2 regions of the Paenibacillus sp. USHLN196 genome follow, and region 2 is predicted to be linked to the other one. Evidence: riboswitches for the same ligand, from Rfam matches in the RefSeq annotation. Region 2 holds a riboswitch; the other holds the start of a gene.
The links. A riboswitch is a leader RNA that binds a small molecule or an ion and turns the genes downstream of it on or off. The one in region 2 is predicted to bind cyclic di-AMP.
Positions count from the first base shown of each region.

Region 1: another riboswitch for cyclic di-AMP. It lies ahead of WFI24_RS33360 (C40 family peptidase); the one in region 2 lies ahead of WFI24_RS12230 (C40 family peptidase).

Region 1 covers NZ_JBBCYH010000028.1:28,199-33,617, reverse strand. The annotation lists gene WFI24_RS33380 (4a-hydroxytetrahydrobiopterin dehydratase) at 77-373, shown strand; gene rbsK (ribokinase) at 417-1,400, shown strand; gene WFI24_RS33370 (c-type cytochrome) at 1,474-1,830, opposite strand; gene WFI24_RS33365 (GNAT family N-acetyltransferase) at 1,981-2,475, opposite strand; gene WFI24_RS33360 (C40 family peptidase) at 2,831-3,301, opposite strand; cyclic di-AMP (ydaO/yuaA leader) riboswitch at 3,305-3,442, opposite strand; gene WFI24_RS33355 (hypothetical protein) at 3,697-4,539, opposite strand; gene WFI24_RS33350 (M1 family metallopeptidase) at 4,550-5,419, opposite strand, start outside.
Region 2 covers NZ_JBBCYH010000004.1:492,383-497,801, reverse strand. The annotation lists gene WFI24_RS12245 (alpha-galactosidase) at 1-530, opposite strand, end outside; tRNA gene WFI24_RS12240 (tRNA-Leu) at 959-1,043, opposite strand; gene pelA (pectate lyase) at 1,218-2,180, opposite strand; cyclic di-AMP (ydaO/yuaA leader) riboswitch at 2,600-2,731, shown strand; gene WFI24_RS12230 (C40 family peptidase) at 2,737-3,201, shown strand; gene WFI24_RS12225 (carboxymuconolactone decarboxylase family protein) at 3,299-3,628, opposite strand; gene WFI24_RS12220 (hypothetical protein) at 3,754-3,972, opposite strand; gene WFI24_RS12215 (hypothetical protein) at 4,092-4,421, opposite strand; gene WFI24_RS12210 (xanthine phosphoribosyltransferase) at 4,519-5,100, opposite strand; gene WFI24_RS12205 (YkvI family membrane protein) at 5,305-5,419, shown strand, end outside.

The DNA of each region.
Region 1 (5,419 bases), on a different contig from region 2:
AGATCGCACCGAAGGTGTCGGTGGTTATACGGACATTCGTCTGTAAGGTACCATCTTATGGGGAGGAAGATAACGCATGGTTTTTTCGCAAGAGGAAGTCGAAGCTCATCTGGGGAGGCTGGAAGGCTGGGAACTGGAAGAGGGACGGTGGATTGTACGTAAATTCGTTTTTTCCAACTACATGAAAGGGATTGCATTTGTGGATGAGGTCGCTGCGATCTCGGAAGCATTCAATCATCATCCTTTTATTACGATTGACTATACAACGGTTACGCTGCGTCTTACGTCATGGGATGCGGGCGGTATTACATCTGTAGATATTAAGGAAGCAGGACAGTATAACGAAGCTTATGACAAAATGAGGTCGGAATAACGAGTTCGGTTATTATCGCACGGCGGAAGTGAGTGAACCATACATGTCAGACTATAATCAGAAACAACCTCTTATTGCTGTCGTAGGCAGTCTCAATATGGATCTCGTGGTGAAGACAGACACGATTCCGGAAGAGGGAGAGACGGTGAGCGGGGAGGAACTGCATTATCTCGCTGGTGGCAAAGGGGCGAACCAGGCTGTTGCCGCTGCACGTCTGGGTGGACAAACCACGATGATTGGTGCGGTGGGGTCGGACGGTTTTGGCGAACGTCTACTGCACAGTCTGACGGAAAGTGGTGCAGATGCCTCGCAGGTTCGCATATTGGAAGACACGGTTACAGGGACGGCGTCCATTTGGCTTTCTAGGGGAGACAACCGGATTATTGTTATTCCTGGCGCGAATGGACAAGTTGTGCCTGCGATGCTGGAAGAGGCGGATACGGTAAAAAGCCTGACTGCAGCCGCAGCGGTGCTGCTGCAGCTGGAGATCCCGCTGCCTGCGGTCACCCGCGCCGCCCAACTGGCGGCTGAAGGCAGCGCACTGGTGGTGCTCAACCCGGCTCCCGCGGTGCCGGGTCTGCCCCAGGAGCTCCTGCGGTGCGTCGACGTTGTCACGCCGAACCGCAGTGAGCTTGCCGTGCTTACCGGCCGGGATCATCTCCGGCCGGAAGACCTGGATGCGGCGGTCGCAGAGCTCGCCGCATCCCTCGGGGCCGCTGTCGTCACGACGCTCGGCCCCGAGGGGGCAGTGTACGCGGCGGCGCCTGGTGGCCGCGTGCAAGCAGGGCGTGCCGGCGCGTGCCGTGCGCCCGGCTACGCCGTAAGCGCCGTCGATACGACCGGCGCTGGCGATTGCTTCAACGGCGCGCTGGCGGTAGCCCTCGCGCGCGGTGAGACCTTGGACGCGGCTGTAGGCTTCGCCATGGGCGCGGCCGCGTTATCCGTGACGAAGCTCGGCGCCCAGTCCGGGATGCCGTCCGCACGTGAAGTCGAGGCCTTTCTGGCTGAGCATGCCGCAGAGGCCTAATAACTGGTATAACAAAGAGGCTCTTATCCTCCCAAAGGGGATTAAGGGCCTCTTTGTTATGCGTATGCAGAGATTATTTCTTCTCTGACAGCCACATGGCGATATTGGCAATCTCTTCATCCTGCAGTTTGCCCTTAAAGGCAGGCATGCCACCTTTACCTTTGACAATCGTAGAATAGATCTTCTCCAGATCATCCTGGCTACCGATGTTTGCCAGAGCAGGACCTACGCCACCCTGAAGCTGATCACCGTGACAGGAAATACAGTTGGCTTTTACCAGTGCCTCAGCCTGTCCTGCATCCATCGTTACTTCCGGCATGGTTGGTTTCGCTTCTTCAGCCACTTCCTCTTTCCCTGGAAGCGTAAACATTAAAACAATAGCTAAAGCGCATGCTGCAAAAAATACCCCGCTCATGATCCATTTGTGCATCCCTTATGTCCCCTCCAGAATGAAAGATCATCTAACCTGAAACTATCCATATCATTATAACGGAACCTGTAGTTACATCATAGCATTTTGTGGTAATTTTTTGAACTAATCACATAACAAGGGGCAGATTTGGTTATTTTGCAATGGATTCTAATCACGAGGCCCTTTATAGACCATGCAGTGAAAAGGCTTTAAGCCGCTTGGGGTCTGTCGTTCGTATGTATCCTGGGTGACAAATCCACTCTTCAGATAGACTTGAATGGCACGGGCATTCCAAGTCAGCACTTCCAGGTCAATCTCATTCGTCGGGTTCCGGCGAATGGCTTCCTGTACAATGGCGGTGACGAAAGCTTTCCCTTGACCCTGACCGCACAGCTCTGGATGCATGCCGAGGCCAATCCGGGTTACGTCTTGAAGGGGGAAGTATTGAACAAATCCACATATGCGTTCGTTCTGATCTAGAACAATCGCATATTGTTCCTGCCGCAGCTGTGCATCCCCAAATTCCACTTCCAGTCCTTTCATCTGCTCCCAGGGGAGCCAGCTGTAAATATTGTAAGGCGGCTCGTATTGCCAACTGCAGATAAGCTCCGCATGTTCTTCTTGCATGGGTACAACATGAAACGTCACAGGGGCTTCATTCATACATCTGCACGCTCCTCTCATTCATTACCAAACCCTCAGTCCACTCTACAAAAGAGCAGTTCTTTTAGCAAGTCTGTAACTTTGGGAAAAAAATGAAACAAAAGTTCCAGTAATTTCGTTTATATTATAACGGGGTGGGTAAAAACATCATAAGGGCACGGACAAACGAACGTAAAGTTAAGCTGTTGATGTCGCAGGATATGCCTCGTGTGTTACTTGCAACGTGAACAGGGAATGAAGCACAAAAAAACCGCCGGATACATTCCTGCGGAGAATGTACCGGGCGGTTCTGTTATGCTTCTTATTTTGTTCCAGTATGGTTAATGGTTACAGCATCATGTTGCTCAGCTTGTCCCTAGTCAAGGGCCAGTGATTCATATGCGTCCGTGCTCATAATCCGTTTAGCGCCAACATAACGATTGGCCCAGTAGTTTTCACTCAATGCACTGATCGTAACACCTTTGGAAGAAGAGGAGTGTGCGAACTTTCCATCCCCCACAAAGATTCCTACATGGGATACGCCTTTACCTGTTGTATTAAAGAATACCAGATCGCCAGCTCTCATCTCCATGCGGGATACGGAATCGCCCATTTCGAATTGGGAACTGGATTGGCGTGCCAAATCAATACCCAATTTGTCAAATACATACCGTGTGAAACCGGAGCAGTCAAAGCCGTTAAGCGTTGTTCCTCCGCTTTTGTATGTAGTTCCCATTGCTGAATCAATTACTGTATCCATTTTTGAATCTGCGAATGCGCTGCCTGCACCAAGCGATAATGCGAATGTGAGGCTAAGTACAGCTGCGGTTAATTTCTTTTTGAACAAGAGATATACCCCTTCCAATGCCTGCGAGGTTAGCTTAAGGATTCGGTTGAAGGTCCCCTATGATCCCTCTGTAGCAAGATCAATTCACCCATAACTGGTTCCCCCGCTTCCCAGGTGCCAGGAATTTGGCTATGCTAGTTATGCACCTGCGAAATCAAGAAATGACGATTTAATTTTAAGTAGTTACAAATATGAATGTAAAGATTACAAAGTTGTTACTAAAAACTCACTGCGATTATTGTAACAGAGGAGTATTGATTTGGCAACGTTTAGCAACAAATTTAGCAAAAAAAACCTCGACCTTTGACGGGGAAAGGTTGAGGTTCGCCTATTTGTAAGTACATATTAGGCCATGAGTTTAACATGCGATGGTAACAATTTTTAAACTACCTGCTCTAACCTTTGGATGTTTTGGACTGCCATAAGCGAAAATGAGCGCATATTTTCCACAGGTTCATTAGACATCTGGCAAGAGGATATGTCTGTTGTAGTATAAGTCCAGTGAGTCCTGTTAGTAACCATGAGGCTGAGGTGAATGCCCCGAAGATAAGCAGATGAATACCGCCCAGTAGCAGTGCAATGCCAATCACGGTGATGAGATGACGTAGTGCAATCCAGAGCGCTTTGAGTGTGCCGTGAATGCCACCTTCTCCTTCCGGTGCAGAAATACCGAACTGCATGTAGAGCAGGATGTGATGGATAATCCAGCCATATATGATCCAGGCAGCTACATAAGGTATGGCGGGCAAGAGTAATTGAAGGGAATGAAATCCGTCCATTAGAATGGAGTACAGCTTCGGCACGAGCCAGTAGGCGGGCAGAAGTATCAATAATGTACGTATGGTGTGGAGCAACAGCATCGGTTTCCACAGATTTTTGATTCCGCGGACGAATGGAATGCGCTCTTCTGTACTATTATAGTGCTGAAGCGAGTAGAGCAGTCCTGCCTGAATGAGGGGGCTGATCAACATGCGAACCAACAGCATAGCCCCCAGGATCCACAGATAACGATGAACCTCCGGATGGGTGGACAGGTTAAGTTGGCTTTCCATTTTGAATAAAAGCGTACTTAACTCTCCGGCATCAGGGTCAGGATAGCGCAGGAGTAGTGGGACGACCGCCGATTGAACCATTCGATAAAGGAAATATCCCCATATGAGCTGATAGAGAAATAAGAGTGCTGCAATGAACATATGCTGACGGACGAGAAACCAACCTTCACGTATTTTTGCTTTCACCGTTTCCACCTCACCATGACAGACCTCCGAATATGGCTTCTATTAGTTTGGTTACACTCATGCTCCAACGGGACTTCGCCCGCTCATCCAGTCCGGATTTCAGGAAATTGTTCATGTGGCGGTTCTCCAGCACGATCGTGTATAGGGGATCGGTCATGGCCCAGGAAACAGGGGATGTGTGAGTCAATTTATAGGTGATGCGATCTTCTTTGCCCTTCCATTGCTTGGTGAGGATATGCCCGTCTTCAAAAGCAATGCGAACAGGAACAGCGTTATAATCACTCCCTTTTTTCACGATCGTCACGGATGACTCGTACAATGTTTGGCCGTCTTTTTGCACAGGTGTGACACGAATATCCTCTACAGCAAAATCAGCCATGCCGTTACCATAGATGTATTGATCAAAATAATCAGACCAGGAAGTGCGGGTTACTTGCTCTACAACTTTCTGAAAATCAGCTGATGTGGGGTGTTTGAAACGGTACTTCTTCACATAGGTAGAGAGAATACGTTCCATCGTTTTCGCCCCGACTTGATGTTCTATACCGAGCAATACAAGCTTGCCACGTGTGTAGACATTGGCGGCATACTCATTCTGAGAATCGAACTTCCAGGATTCCTGTGTTAATGATGAAGGAGACGTAATTAGGCCCGATTGTACCGGCAGGTTCGGGATCAGTCCATATTCCTGCTCCATCAATTTGTCTTCCGCATAAGAGGTGAACCCTTCATCCAGCCAAGCTTCTTCGAATTCATTGCTGGCAACCATGCCGTAGAAGTATTGATGGCCAATCTCGTGAACTACGGTACGTTCCAGGTCATAGCCTGGCGTGGTATCATCCGCGCCAAAGGCTGTGATTAGCGTGGGATATTCCATCCC
Region 2 (5,419 bases):
GCCTCGTAACTCTCCACATCAAGCGGCGGCTTAACCACCGTATATCTGACCCATTTATCGTTGTCAAACGGAATACGCAGAATGCTTGGTTCATCCTGATCGAATTCTCCGCCGATCGATATGGTTTTGGATTGGATGACAGCCATTCGGTTCGCCTTAAGCTCTTTATCACCGACTATAACGGTCTGCACCAGTACATACGGTGAGGATTCATATATATAGAAATGCTGCTCCAGCTGCGGCAGCAACGATGCTTTATGCAGAATGACCAAGCGGATGCCTTTTCCAAAACCTTCTCGAACAATATATTCCTGTGCCGTCAGCTCATGGTTCTGATAATGATCCGTGCTGTATTCCCGGCCCTGCCAGCGAAAAGCACTACGAATGCCCTTCACATGGGAAGATTGGTTGCCGATGCAGGACACTTCACCATTTTCAAGATTGATCTCCAGGCTAACGTGCCCATTTGTAACGCTTACAAGATTAACATTCTGTTGCTGCACGTGTACGGCTGTATCACTAGTTAGCACATCATATGCCTCCTTATTGTTGCATGCTGTGACCTGAGCGGAGCTGGTTATGTCTCATCCACCCAAGTCTGCCCTCATTATAAAGACCGAATAGAGCATTTTCCATGCAACGATCTTCCGATCCATAACGCGATTTAACTCAACTTGACCCTGTAGGTACGTCCTGGAGATATAGAGAAACTTATGATATGTGAATCGGTGTCCTACTCCCAGTTACCTGTGTTATAATCGTGGTCGAGCCCTGAGTTCCATAGTTGACCTCTGCGGTCTCAACGCCCGTCTTTATTATCTCTACCCCCTCTGAAATAAAGGTGCAAACCATCGCAAAACAAAAATTTATCCATTAATGGATAAATAAAATAAACAAAGAAAAAAGGTTCCTAGAGTGGCAATATACCATTCTAGGAACCTTCTTGTATTACATATGATGCGGTCGAGAGGACTCGAACCTCCACGGGGGGTTAGCCCACACGGACCTGAACCGTGCGCGTCTGCCAATTCCGCCACGACCGCATATTATATCTCCGTAGGCAATCTCGGCGACAAGAAATAATATATCATGCGGAATCTATCGTGTCAACAATGAAAATAATAACAATAAAGCCCGAACCAGAGGTCTATGTCTGAGTCGGGCTTTACTTATAGTTACCAGGAATTGACGCAATGAAACCTTCGACTCCTTACTATTTACAGCTTGGAAGGCCAGTTACCGTACCAAGCATAACCGCCTCTTCTTTCTTTATCAATATCACTTAGTTTGTATTTAACGACCCCGTCACGACCGATAAAGATGGGTTTATCCGTTCCCACTTCGTAGAAACGAGCCCAGATCGGTGCAGCTTTGGAATCAGCGATAATTTTGCTGTCTCCGTTTGCTCTTTCATACTTGTAACCGGTAATCTTCACTTTGTTAAACCATGCCTCAGCTCCGTTAATGGATGCCGTAATTTTAGCGTTAGCAGGTCTGGTTTTCAGGAATTTAACAATCGTTACACTCTCTCCAGCCGTCAGTGATGGTACTTCATAGATTCTTGCACTTGCCGGTTTAAGGGAACTGGAATCATGTTGTTGTCCCCATGCTGTCAGCTTACCGCCTGAAACGACCTGTGTATTCAGAATCGCATCTACACCTTTAGCAACAGAGTTCTTACTGCGATTGGCAAGGGCACTATCGATAAACGAGAAGTCACCTTTACGCGTTGCTACTTCATCCAGCATGTACATAACGTTAATCATGGCATCATCATTATAAGTGATGTGTTTGTGATATCCGGAGCTTTGGTACACTTGCGGCCATCCACCGTTCGAATACTGCATATTGATCAAAAAGTTGATTCCTTTAATTGCAGCCGCTGAGTAACGCGGATCATTCGTCTTTTTGAATTCTTTCGCCAATCTTCTAATTTCTGAGTATGTAGCCTTGTTGTCAATCGTGGACTTCGCCCATTCTCCACTGGTTTGTTTATAATCTTTTCTCCAACCTCCATCTGGCAGCTGGTTCTTCAAAACATCGGAAATACTTGCTGTTGTACCTGATGCATCGGCAGCAGATACCGTTACTACAGGGAGAACTGCCATTCCAACGGCTGAGAATACCATGGTACATGCTAGAACAAAAGTTACTATTTTTTTTGCTTTCAAAGATAACACTCTCCTATGTTTGTTTTAATAAATCTTCCACTTCTACCTTACTTAAGATACGAATCCCCAAACCTCCTTTATTTGAATTTATCGCACAATAAAATCAATTTTCATCCAATATGTGGATTGGATAAGACGATAATATGCAAAAAATAGATTTTTGTCAATATATGCAACTTAAAGAATATAATCTCTTAAATTCTACATAACGGAATAGTTCTTTTAACTCATGACAAACCTATTCATTTATCCAAAATCACCTTCAACGAATCAATAATGACGTTTTTGTCATGAATGATACCCAAACTTGATGCCCTCTTTCATATAAAAACCGTAATTCCGATAACATTGGGGTACTACGAAGGGTTTTAAATGGGTTTGACAATTACGCATTTATGCAATATAGTTTCAAATAGTTACAAAAACTTAATTATTCATTGCCGAGTTTCATGTTTGAAAACGGGGGAACCAATTTGGGTGAATTATTCTTATACATAGGAAATATAGGGAACCTTCTACCGAACCCTTAGCTAACTCCGTAGGCATCGAAGGGAGAACATTGATTTTGAAAAAACTGATTATCTCCATTTTTGGAGCAGCCGTACTATTTACATCCGGGGCAACAAGCACAGAGGCAAGCAGTATTAACTCCGTAGTGAACAACATGACAGGTATACCTTACAAGTGGGGTGGCACGACGCTGGCCGGCTTCGACTGTTCCGGGTTTATGAGATATCTTTTCAACAAATACAGCATTGAATTGCCACGTACTTCGCAGCAGCAAGCCAAAGCAGGTACTCCGGTATCCAAAAGTAACATTCGCACAGGTGATCTGGTATTCTTCAATACGATGGGCAAAGGCATTTCACATACAGGTGTATATATCGGCGGAGGCCAATTCGCTCATGCTTCCAGCAGTAAAGGGGTAAGCATCACCAAGTTGTCCAATCCATATTTCAATGATCGTTACGTAACAGCACGTCGGGTAACTGGACAGTTTATGTACGATAAGATGTTAGGGAAAATATAGGTATGATATAGAAAGAGGAGGCTCCGGATCACCCGGAACCTCCTCTTTTGTTTAGCTAGTCATGTATGGACCTATCCTTGTACTACCTTACCTGTATTTAATGTAAAGCCTTTTGTACTCTCATCGCACCCTGAGACAGAGCATGTCCGCCTCCAACAGCTCCAGCCACTGCAACGGTCTCCATAATCTCCTGATCTGTAGCACCTTTGGCACGAGCTTCTTCTACATGGTAGAAGGTACATACCTCATTGTTAGCGAATAGTCCAATCCCGAGCGCAATCAGCTGTTTTGTCTTCGCATCAATCACACCTGGCTGAAAACATTCTCCGGTAAACTCATGATACGACTTCACCACACCTGGCAGCACATCGCTTAATGCTCCAATCTGATCCTTGTAGGCATGAACTTTATCATTCATCAATGTCATTTGCAGCACACCCTCTCGGCTATAGTTACAGATCATCCTCACTGTACCTATCTTCTCACCCGAGTGAGTCATTTATGCCAAGAAATCATGGTAATTGCAAACAATTAAACGTTCATGTTCTAGCGTTACTCACTAAGTAAACTTTGGCGCGGCTCGCTGAACAACTGATATCGGTAATTACGATCCAGCTTAACGACACGTCGATTCTGACGACGGATAAGTACCTGCTCGCCATCCCAGGCAACTACAATTCCTGTGACATCGTTAGATTCCAGCTCGTCCCTCACTACTCTTACTTTCTCACCTGACAGACGCAGAGCGTCCAGTTCTGTATCACTGATCATGTTCATGGCTCCTATAATCCAAATTTATTTACAAAAAGAGACCTAAATGAAAAGTCATTTAGGTCTCACGTGACTGTATTGGACTGTCATGTCATTCGAAATTATGTCCCGACTGAAAGTTACCGCTGCGCGTGCTCTTTGCTGTCGTTCTTCTCGAACCAAAAATCAAGCACTTTGGCGGACATCACACGTTCTTCAAGGTACTCCACTTGATGCGGTGTAAATTGTTCTTTCCAAGAGAAGGACAACTCTTCGCACAAGCCTACAATCGTCAGTAATTCTGACCAGGCAACATAGCGTTTGTACCAGAAAAATTGAGGATGTTCAATCATATAGGGATAAAGGTCATCGAATTCCGTATGTTTACAATCCAGGGCACGTTCAAAATGAACTTTCGATTCCGCCAGCTTATCAATAAAAAATTGTTCTGTTGCCGGTTGGTTCCCCATGGTGTTGCCTCCTCTCCCTAACATAACCCCATTATAAATGAAATCCGCGGTCATGCAAAGGCATAGTTCAAAAAATAGGCCCTATTCCTTTAAAATGTCACATTTCGTTATCGTCAAATTGTACCGTTCCATCGTTCAGGGAACGAATGCGTACCAAGGCTTCCACCGGAATACCCTGTTCACGAATCGTACGCGCTCCCGCCTGAAAACATTTCTCGACCACAACGCCGAAACCGACGAGCTCCGCACCGGAACGTTCAATAATTTTGATCACTCCACGAGCGGCATCTCCATTGGCAATGATGTCATCAATGAACAAAATGCGGTCATTCTCATGAATGAACTCGCGAGAAACCATAATGTCCGTTACGATTCCCTTGGTAAAAGACGGTACGCGTTCACAGTAAGCATCAGGATCAGCCAGAAGCGTTTTTTTGCGACGGGCGAATACAAGTGGTACTCCAAGTTCATGGGCTGCGGCAAAAGCAACAGGAATCCCTGAGGATTCTACCGTGATTACCCGAGTCACTCCACTTTCACGAAACCGGGCAGCAAACTCCCGTCCCATCTCCATCGTTAGTGCAGGATCGATCTGGTGGTTCAACAGACCATCCAGCTTCAACACCTGATCCGAGATGACGACACCTTCTTGTAAAATTCGTTGTTTCAATACTTCCATGATTTGACCTCCCAAGCCTATCCTATGAGGTAAAAGTATCATATATCTATCTATAAGTTCAAGCGAAATTGCCTGGGTGCTGTCCTTAAGGTGCAATTCAAGCCAGAGCTTGCTTTCCATTGTCATGACTTTCGTGGGTCAAGCATACCTTGTACCATGGTACCCGCATGTCCAAACTATACAGGGGCCTGAGAGGGGAAACACATGAAACAGGCATTTCGGGTGCTGCAGATCGCATTTACATACATTGGAACGGTGGTCGGAGCCGGCTTCGCAACAGGGCAGGAAATCTTGCAGTTTTTTACCCAGTATGGCAAAT